4 regions of the Streptomyces sp. NPDC054786 genome follow, and region 1 is predicted to be linked to each of the others. Evidence: riboswitches for the same ligand, from Rfam matches in the RefSeq annotation. Region 1 holds a riboswitch; each other region holds the start of a gene.

Region 1 (2,190 bases):
CCTTCTACGACGCCCACATGCGGCCCGCCACGGCCACCGCCGTCATCGTCGGTGACTTCACCGGGGTCGACCTGGCCGCCGCGCTCGCCGAGACCCTCGGCGCTTGGAGCGGCTCGACGGCCGAGCCGCTGAAAGCCTCCCCGATCGTCGCCGACGACACCGGCCGCGTGGTGATCGTGGACCGCCCCGGTGCCGTCCAGACGCAGCTGCTCATCGGCCGTATCGGTGCCGACCGGCACGACCGGGTGTGGCCCGCGCAGGTCCTCGGCACGTACTGCCTGGGCGGCACCCTCACCTCCCGTCTGGACCGCGTACTGCGGGAGGAGAAGGGCTACACCTACGGGGTGCGTGCCTTCGGCCAGGTGCTTCGCTCCACCGCTCCCACGTCCCCCGAGGGGGCCACGGGCGCCGCGCTGCTCGCCATCAGCGGCTCGGTGGACACCGCCTCCACCGTCCCGGCGCTCGACGACCTGTGGAAGGTGCTGCGCACTCTTGCGGCAGAGGGGCTGACGGACGACGAGCGGGATGTCGCCGTACAGAACCTCGTCGGGGTCGCGCCGCTGAAGTACGAGACCGCGGCAGCCGTCGCGGGCACTCTCGCCGATCAGGTGGAGCAGCACCTTCCGGACGACTTCCAGGCGCAGTTGTACGCCCGCCTCGCGGAGACCGGCACGGTCGAGGCGACCGCGGCGGCGGTCAACGCCTTCCCCATGGACCGGCTGGTGACGGTCCTGGTGGGCGATGCGGCACAGATCGCCGAGCCCATCAAGGCGCTGGGCATCGGTGAGGTGACGGTCGTCAGTGGCTAGTCCCGGCATGTGACGGAAGGTCATATATCGACAAAGCGGCTCCCGTGGCGATAGCCCGCCACGGGAGCCGCTGTATGTCCGGTTTATCTCGACAGGCGCCCCGGTTCTTGTGGCATCCCGCACAAAAAAGCGGTTCTGTTTGCCGATTGAAAGTTGCCCCGTTTAGCGTCGGTCCGGCTGTTCGTCACAAGTCCGCCACAACCGTGGCACCGGACAGTCATCGCCGAGTCCCCGTACGGCGCGAGCCAGGGGAGCCGGGGACCCAGTGTCCCTTGGGGTGAATCGGACTCCCCTCCGGAGGAGCCCGTAGGAGACCTTCCTGCTCCGAACCCGTCAGCTAACCCGGTAGGCGAGAAGGAAGGAAAGGACAAGCCAGTACATGGCGTTCATCCGTGCCACCGGGAAGCACCGTCGTGCGAGCCGCCCCGTTCGTACGACCCGCAACATCGCCGGCATAGCCACCCTCGCGGCGGGCGGCGTTGTCGCCTCCATGGCCTCGCCGGCGCTGGCGGCCACGGACGAAGCCCGCACCCACGACACCGGTCTGCAGCAGGCCGTCGTGCTGGGTGACGAGCTCGCCGGCCGTGTCGCGGCCCAGGCCGACGCGCAGCAGGCCGAAGCGGAGGCCGCGGCGGCGAAGGCGAAGGCCGAGGCCGTGGCCAAGAAGCAGGCCGAAGAGGCCAAGCGGCGCGTCGAGGCCGCTCGCAAGGCCAAGGAGCGCGCCGCCCGCGAGGCGGAGCGCAAGCGCCTCAACACCTTCGTCGCCCCCGTGGCCAACTCCTACGTCTCCACCGCGTACAAGGCCTCCAGCGGACTGTGGTCCTCGGGCAGCCACACCGGCATCGACTTCCATGCCGCCTCCGGCACCAGCGTCCACGCCGTCGGCAGTGGCACCGTCGTCGAGGCGGGCTGGGGCGGCTCGTACGGCAACAACATCGTGATCAAGATGAACGACGGTACGTACACCCAATACGGTCACCTGTCGTCGCTCGGTGTCTCGGTCGGCCGGCACGTCACCTCGGGCCAGCAGATCGGCCTCTCCGGCGCCACCGGCAACGCCACCGGCCCGCACCTGCACTTCGAGGCCCGTACCGGCGCCGACTACGGCTCGGACATCGACCCGGTCGCGTACCTGCGCTCGCACGGCGTCAACGTCTGATCTCCCGTCTCGCCCCGCCGCGCGCCTCGCGGTGCCCGCGTCGGCCCGAGCGTCCGCCCGAAGCCCCGGCTCCACGGCCGGGGCTTCGGCGTATCCGGGAGCGGGACGAGTGCACCGGATACGCCGTGTGGCCCGCGACTTCTGGCCAAAAAATATCCATGAATAACCGGAGTCCGTCGGAAAAGCCGTTCCGGTCGAATAGAGTCACGGAAAAGTCGCCGA
Region 2 (2,190 bases), on a different contig from region 1:
GCCGGGTCTCAGCCCGGGCGGACACTCCCGTAGATCGGCATGTAGTAGATGGACTCTTCCCGGACGTTGGCGCCCGGGTGCGGCGCGTGGATCATCTTGCCGCCGCCTATGTACATGCCCACGTGGCTGATGTCGTCGTAGAAGAAGACCAGGTCACCGGGCTTGAGGTCTTTGGTGGCGATCCGCTGGCCGACCTTGACCTGGTCCCAGGTGGTCCGCGGCAGACTGACACCGGCGGCCTTCCACGCGGCCTGCGTCAGGCCCGAGCAGTCGTAGGAGCTGGGGCCGGTCGCGCCCCAGACGTACGGCTTGCCCATCTGGGAGCGGGCGAAGGCGAGCGCCTTGTCGGCCTTGGCCGAGGTGGAACCGCCGGTCGAGCCACCGTCGTCCGCACCGCCGCCGGTCTGTCCGCCGGCCGAGCCGCCGGCGTCGTGCTGGCGCCGGCGCTCGCGCTCCTGCTGCTTGCGCGCCTCCTCCTCGGCCTTGCGCTTGGCCGCCGCTTCCTTCCGGCGCTCCAGCTCCGCGAGCCGCGCCTTCTCCTGGGCGGTCAGCCGGGAGAGCAGCTGCCGGGCCTCGGCCAGCTTTTGCTGCACGGACCGCTTGGACTCCTTGAGGGATGTCTGCGACGTCTGCAGCCGCTCCAGGCTGCGGGTCGCCTCGGCGCGCTGCCGGGCGGCCGCCGCCTGCTGCTCCTGGTAGTCGGTGACGGCCTGCTTCTGCCGGCCGGTCAGCCGCTCCATGAGGTGGCTGCGGTCGACGAACTGCTGCGGGTCCTTGGCGAGCATCAGCTGCGCCGTCGGGTTCATGCCGCCGGTGCGGTACTGCGCCGAGGCGAAGGTGCCCAACTGGCGCCGGGACTCGTTCATCTTCTCGGCACGCTTGGCGGCGGCGTCGAGCAGGCCGTCCACGGTGTGGCGCTGTGTGTCGGCGTGCTCCTTGGCGGCGTTGTACTTCTGGGTGGCCACCTCGGCCTGGCGGTAGAGGCCGTCGACCTTCTGCTTGACCTCTTCGACGGTGGGCTTGGGCGCCCGGGGGGCCGCGTCGGCGGACTGCGAGAGCAGCGTGGCCGAGGCGAGGGCGGCAGTGGTGAGCCCGACGGCCGTACGTCGGCCTCCGGGTGAGGCGAGAATGCTGGTGCGCGGCTTGCGATGCGACGCCAAGGCCGGCGACTCCTTCCGTGGACCGCCTACCGGGTTAGCTGTCGGGTTCGGGCGGTGTCGCTGACGGAAGGCTTGCCCTACGGTCCGGACGTCCGCTGGCGACGGCTGTCCGGATCGATTCACCCCGGTGGTGCTGGTGGGTCCCCGGCTCCGGGTGCCTGAGGGCAGGGCCGGACTCGGCGTGGGCGGCCCGTGCGGACGCTGTCGTCCACGGGGAGGCGGGCTGCCTGAGCGAGGACGTTAGCCAACTCGTGTGGCTCCTGTGAAGGCTGATGTTCGATATGCCCGAAACCTTTTCGTGACCTGAACGCGATGCGGGGTTGTTGTGGCAGATGTCGGATTCGGGTAGACGAGCCGCCGACCGATCTGTGCCGGTCCCGGCCACCTGACCTGCCGCGGTGCCACGCCTCGCCCCGCAAGCGGCCGACAATGGGCTACTCCGCGGCGGACTGTCAGTGCGGCGGCCTAGACTCGGTGGGCGATGAGCAGCCTCTTTGACGACAGTTTCCTGGCGGACCTCGGCCACAAGGGCGAGGAGCACCCGCCGCCCCCCGAGGACGAGCACGGTCCGGCCCCGGAGGAGATCCCCGCCGACCTCTTCGGCGGGAAGTTCGACGCGCCCCCGCCCAGAGAGGCGTACTACCGCGACGGCGCCGCCCGTCCCGCCCTCGACCCGGCGACGCTGCTGGAGGGGCTCAACGACGAGCAGAAGGCCGCCGTGGTGCACACCGGCGGCCCGCTGCTGATCGTCGCCGGCGCCGGCTCCGGCAAGACCCGGGTGCTCACCCACCGCATCGCGCATCTGCTCGCCGAGCGCCATGTCCACCCCGGCCAGATCCTCGCGATCACGTTCACGAACAAGGCCGCCGGCGAGATGAGGGAGCGCGTCGAGGAGCTCGTCGGCCCGCGGGCCAACGCCATGTGGGTCTCCACCTTCCACAGCGCCTGCGTCCGCATCCTGCGCCGCGAGTCCAAGAAGCTGGGCTTCACCTCTTCCTTCTCGATCTACGACGCCGCCGACTCCAAGCGC
Region 3 (2,190 bases), on a different contig from region 1:
ATGGCACTGGTGTGGTTCCCCGCCGTCGCGCTGCTCGTCGACCGGCTGGGCGTCTGGTTGCGCCGCCCATCGGTGGCCCGCGCCCTGGAAGCCACCACCGGAGCGCTCCTGACGGCGCTGGGAGGCATCCTGCTCGTCGAGGTGGCGCTGGCCTGAGGCGGGGCATGCCACGGGCGCCATGGCGCGGACACCAGGGCACGGCAGGTGAAGGACACCGCCCCTGCGTCGCGCGGTGCGGGCCGGGGCAGCACCGTGACCGGTCCGTCCGCGGGCGGGAAACTCCCGCGGACGGACGAGAGCCGGCCGCTCCGTTGCGAAGTCACCCGGTCAAATTGCCCAAGCCCACCGACAATTGACCGGGCGTGAGATGACGTCGCAGGTCAGCCCACACGCCCGTACCAGACCGAACGGCTCCAGATCCGTTCCAGCCGCACCACGCTCCCGGCCTTGGGGGCGTGCCACATCCGGCCCCGGCCCGCGTAGATACCGACGTGGTAAATGCCGCTGCGCGAATGGAAGAAGACCAGATCGCCGCGGCGGCGCGAGCTGGCCGCGACATGCCGGGTGCGGCCGTACTGCGCGGCGGCGGTGCGTGGCAGGGCCCGGCCGGCGCGCTTGAACGAGTACAGCATCAGCCCCGAACAGTCGAAGGCGTGCGGCCCCTGGGCGCCGTACCGGTAAGGAGCTCCGCTCTTGGAAGCAGCGACCCGCAGCGCGTGAACGGACACGGATGCGGCTTCGGCATTCCCGGCCGCTCCCGGCGCGACGCTGGTCCCGCCGAGCGTGACCAGCGTCAGAGCGGTGACGGTGCCGGCGCGTGCCAGCAGATTCGGCGTATGCATGCGCACGGTCATGCGCAAACCCTTCGTCAGCCGCCTGCGAAGGAAGACCTGTCGGGTTCGGGCAGGCGAAGATGCCCGGCCGTCTGTACGGCTTCACCCCAAGGAGCCCTCGGCCGTGAAGGCCGGGACCCCGTCCTGCTCGGGTCCTCCGCTCCCGCCGGTCCACATCGTCGACCGGACGTCCGGCACGGCGGCGGGATTAGGCGCCCGTCCGGACCGCCCCGTCGCTGTGGCGGGGTCTTGTCGTCGAAGGGATCGTCACGCACCTGGGACCCGAATTCCGAGCTGAAAATGCCGTATGTGAGATGGGTCACAATTGACCCGAATGGTTAGTTTTGTTCCCTCAGGTGCCACGGCGCGGGGTGTTGCACCCCTCGGACCAGGGGCGAAACATCCGAAGTCCAAGGAATTAGGTCTATTCCGCGCAATTCGTCGCCTCCTCACATCGGGCGCGGACGCTACGCCGTATGCGCAGCCTCGGTGCGTGTGTCGGGTCAGACCTCCTCGGGTGGCGGCACCGTCACGAGCCCGGCCCGCCGCTCGCCGTCCAGCACCCGCAGCGCCCGGGTCAGCGTCGCGCGGTGCAGTTCGCTCTCGCCCCGGCTGTGCATGAGCGTCAGGGCGTCCCGTAGCCGGGTGGCCTTGCCGACCAGCGCCTGGGCGGCGCGCAGCCCGGTGTAGGTGCCTTCGCAGCGGGTCGGGTTGATCCGGCCGAGCAGGTCGATCACCTCCAGATAGCTGTCGATGAGTTCGCCCTCGGCGCGGGTCAGCGCGGGCAGCGGCGGCGGTTCGGGCGGCAGCATCGGGTTCACCGCGCCACGGGCTGGAGCGCCGACTGCTTGCGGTTGCGGGTGATCCCGTCGATCAGGCCGTACTCCTGGGCGGCGCGGGCGTCGAAGATCTTGTCGCGCTCGATATCGGTGGCGATCCGCTCACGGGGCTGTCCGGTGTGCCGCGCCAGCATCTCCTCCAGCAGGTCGCGGGTGCGCAGCATCTCCTTCGCCTGGATCTGCAGGTCGCTGGCCTGCCCCTGAATGGGCTCGCTGAACGACGGCTGATGGATCAGGATCCGGGCCCCGGGCAGCGCCAGCCGCTTTCCGGGCGCGCCGGCGGCCAGCAGTACCGCGGCGGAGGAGGCGGCCTGCCCCAGGCAGACGGTCTCCACGTCGCACGACACGAAGTGCATCGTGTCGTAAATGGCGGTCATCGCGGTGAAGGAGCCGCCGGGGGAGTTGATGTAGAGCGAGATGTCCTGCTCGGGCGCGGCGTGTTCGAGGTGGATGAACTGCGCCATCACGTCGTTGGCGGAGGCGTCGTCGATCGGGGTGCCCAGGAAGATGATGCGCTC
Region 4 (2,190 bases), on a different contig from region 1:
TCCGACTCGGCGACGCCGGGCAAGGGGCACGACGACCCGTCGCAGTCCGCCGACCCGTCCGACGACGGCAGCCGCACGGACACGACCGGCACGCCGCAGGAGAAGCCCGCGAAGGGCAAGCACCGCGGTGGCTCGGGCGACGAGGGTGACGACGACGGCGGCAGGTCCGCCGGCCGGCATGCCTCACGCGGCGACGAGGCGCGCACCGGCCCGGCGGGCGACGGCGACTACACCGTGCGCCCGGGTGACACGCTGTCAGCCATCGCCTCGGCCCACCGGCTGCCCGGCGGCTGGCCCGCGCTCTACGACCACAACGAGGGCGTCGTCGGCTCCGACGCGGACCTGATCAAGCCGGGCCAACTGCTCGATCTCGGGCACTCCGCGGGGTAATTCGCCGCCCTTCGCCCGCTTTTGGGAAAGTGAGACAAGGCTCTCGTTGACCGTGGTGAACCCCGGTTCGTCCCGCCTCGGCAAACCGGGGTTCACCTGCGGGTATGTGACCCGCCCGTGATCAAAAACGGTCAACTTGGTTCAGATGGTGGGGTTTGAACCCCAAGGGGATTACTGCTTAACGTCAGGACCGCTCGCCAAAGCGGGCCCTTCGATCACACGCCGAATCCTGCCGGTGGTCGGAGGCAGTTGACGCGCAAGCGCCGAAGGCAGGAGCGGGGGACCCAAGGTAAGTGCCGGCCCCACCCGTGAAAGCGGGTCAACCGGCTTGGGGTGAAGCCACGTGCGCCACGCGCACGAGGCCGGGCGATTCTCACGGCCCGAACCCGACAGCTCACCTCGTAGGCGTCGGTGAGGAAACGAACGAACCATGCTGATCATCAAGGGCAAGCACCGTCGTCCGTCCAAGGCCGTCCGCGTCGCCACCCTCGCCGGCATCGCCGGCGCTGCCGTGGCCGTCCCGCTGATGGGCGCCACCTCCGCCTCCGCCGCCTCCGTCGCCACCTGGGACAAGGTCGCCCAGTGCGAGTCCGGCGGCAACTGGTCGATCAACACCGGTAACGGCTACTACGGTGGCCTGCAGTTCTCCAACTCCAGCTGGGCCGCCGCCGGCGGCACCCAGTACGCGGCGCGCGCCGACCTGGCCAGCAAGTCCCAGCAGATCGCCGCCGCCGAGAAGCTCCTCGCCATCCAGGGCCCGGGCGCCTGGTCCTGCGCCGGTGCCGGCAACCTGACCGCCGGTGGCCCCGCCGCCGACGTCGACACCTCGGGCTCCGCGCAGACCAAGTCCGCGCCCCAGAAGGACGAGGGCTCCGCCAAGACCGAGGCCAAGAAGGCCCCGGCCGCTCCCGAGCGGCACGCCTCGCGCTCCACCGAGCGCAAGTCCATGGGCCACGGCAACTACACCGTCAAGGCGGGCGACACCCTCGCCAAGATCGCCAAGGCGCACGGTGCCGACTGGAAGTCCGTCTACAAGGCCAACAAGTCGGTCATCGGCGGCAACCCGAACCTGATCTTCCCGGGCCAGAAGCTCAACGTCTGAGTCCACCCCTCAGCGGGAATCCGGCGGGCCCGAGCGGCGGGCCCCCTTCCTCGGTGAGACCGCCCCGCCCGGCGCGCCCTTCCCCCAGCGCGTCGCGGCGGGGCTTCTCGTTGCCCGGCCGCGCCCGGGTCGCACCCATGGCGGCCGCACACCGGTAACCGGTTCCGTTCCGCGTTTCTCCCGTTCGGCGAACAATGCGCCCAAACGTCCCGTGAACTGGGCTTTTGGGGAGCTTTCCGGGTCTTTCCATCCCACAGAGCGGGCCAAGGGCAAGCGGACGTGCCCGGGGCCGTTAGGCTCGTGCTGCAGACTCCAGACACCCACGAAGGAGACAACGTGCCGTCCATCGACGTCGTCGTAGCCCGCGAAATTCTCGACTCGCGAGGTAATCCCACGGTCGAGGTCGAGGTCGGCCTCGACGACGGCAGCACGGGCCGTGCCGCCGTGCCGTCCGGCGCCTCGACCGGCGCCTTCGAGGCCATCGAGCTTCGCGACGGCGACCCGAACCGCTACCTCGGCAAGGGTGTGGAGAAGGCCGTCCTGGCCGTCATCGAGCAGATCGGCCCGGAGCTCGTCGGCTACGACGCGACCGAGCAGCGGCTGATCGACCAGGCCATGTTCGACCTGGACGCCACCGACAACAAGGGCTCGCTCGGCGCCAACGCCATCCTCGGCGTCTCCCTCGCCGTCGCGCACGC

The links. Region 1 has a riboswitch for cyclic di-AMP ahead of ACWGI6_RS21995 (M23 family metallopeptidase). Riboswitches for the same ligand answer to the same signal wherever they lie in the genome.
Region 2: another riboswitch for cyclic di-AMP. It lies ahead of ACWGI6_RS13480 (NlpC/P60 family protein); the one in region 1 lies ahead of ACWGI6_RS21995 (M23 family metallopeptidase).
Region 3: another riboswitch for cyclic di-AMP. It lies ahead of ACWGI6_RS14720 (C40 family peptidase); the one in region 1 lies ahead of ACWGI6_RS21995 (M23 family metallopeptidase).
Region 4: another riboswitch for cyclic di-AMP. It lies ahead of ACWGI6_RS25235 (transglycosylase family protein); the one in region 1 lies ahead of ACWGI6_RS21995 (M23 family metallopeptidase).

The regions. Positions count from the first base shown of each region.
Region 1 is NZ_JBSHAW010000025.1:103,362-105,551, forward strand. It holds gene ACWGI6_RS21990 (M16 family metallopeptidase) at 1-809, shown strand, start outside; cyclic di-AMP (ydaO/yuaA leader) riboswitch at 1,021-1,176, shown strand; gene ACWGI6_RS21995 (M23 family metallopeptidase) at 1,189-1,968, shown strand.
Region 2 is NZ_JBSHAW010000013.1:96,587-98,776, forward strand. It holds gene ACWGI6_RS13480 (NlpC/P60 family protein) at 9-1,160, opposite strand; cyclic di-AMP (ydaO/yuaA leader) riboswitch at 1,169-1,352, opposite strand; gene pcrA (DNA helicase PcrA) at 1,642-2,190, shown strand, end outside.
Region 3 is NZ_JBSHAW010000015.1:33,738-35,927, reverse strand. It holds gene ACWGI6_RS14725 (LysE family translocator) at 1-156, shown strand, start outside; gene ACWGI6_RS14720 (C40 family peptidase) at 381-854, opposite strand; cyclic di-AMP (ydaO/yuaA leader) riboswitch at 859-1,045, opposite strand; gene ACWGI6_RS14715 (hypothetical protein) at 1,337-1,645, opposite strand; gene ACWGI6_RS14710 (ATP-dependent Clp protease proteolytic subunit) at 1,651-2,190, opposite strand, start outside.
Region 4 is NZ_JBSHAW010000031.1:31,302-33,491, forward strand. It holds gene ACWGI6_RS25230 (transglycosylase family protein) at 1-390, shown strand, start outside; cyclic di-AMP (ydaO/yuaA leader) riboswitch at 642-813, shown strand; gene ACWGI6_RS25235 (transglycosylase family protein) at 821-1,492, shown strand; gene eno (phosphopyruvate hydratase) at 1,829-2,190, shown strand, end outside.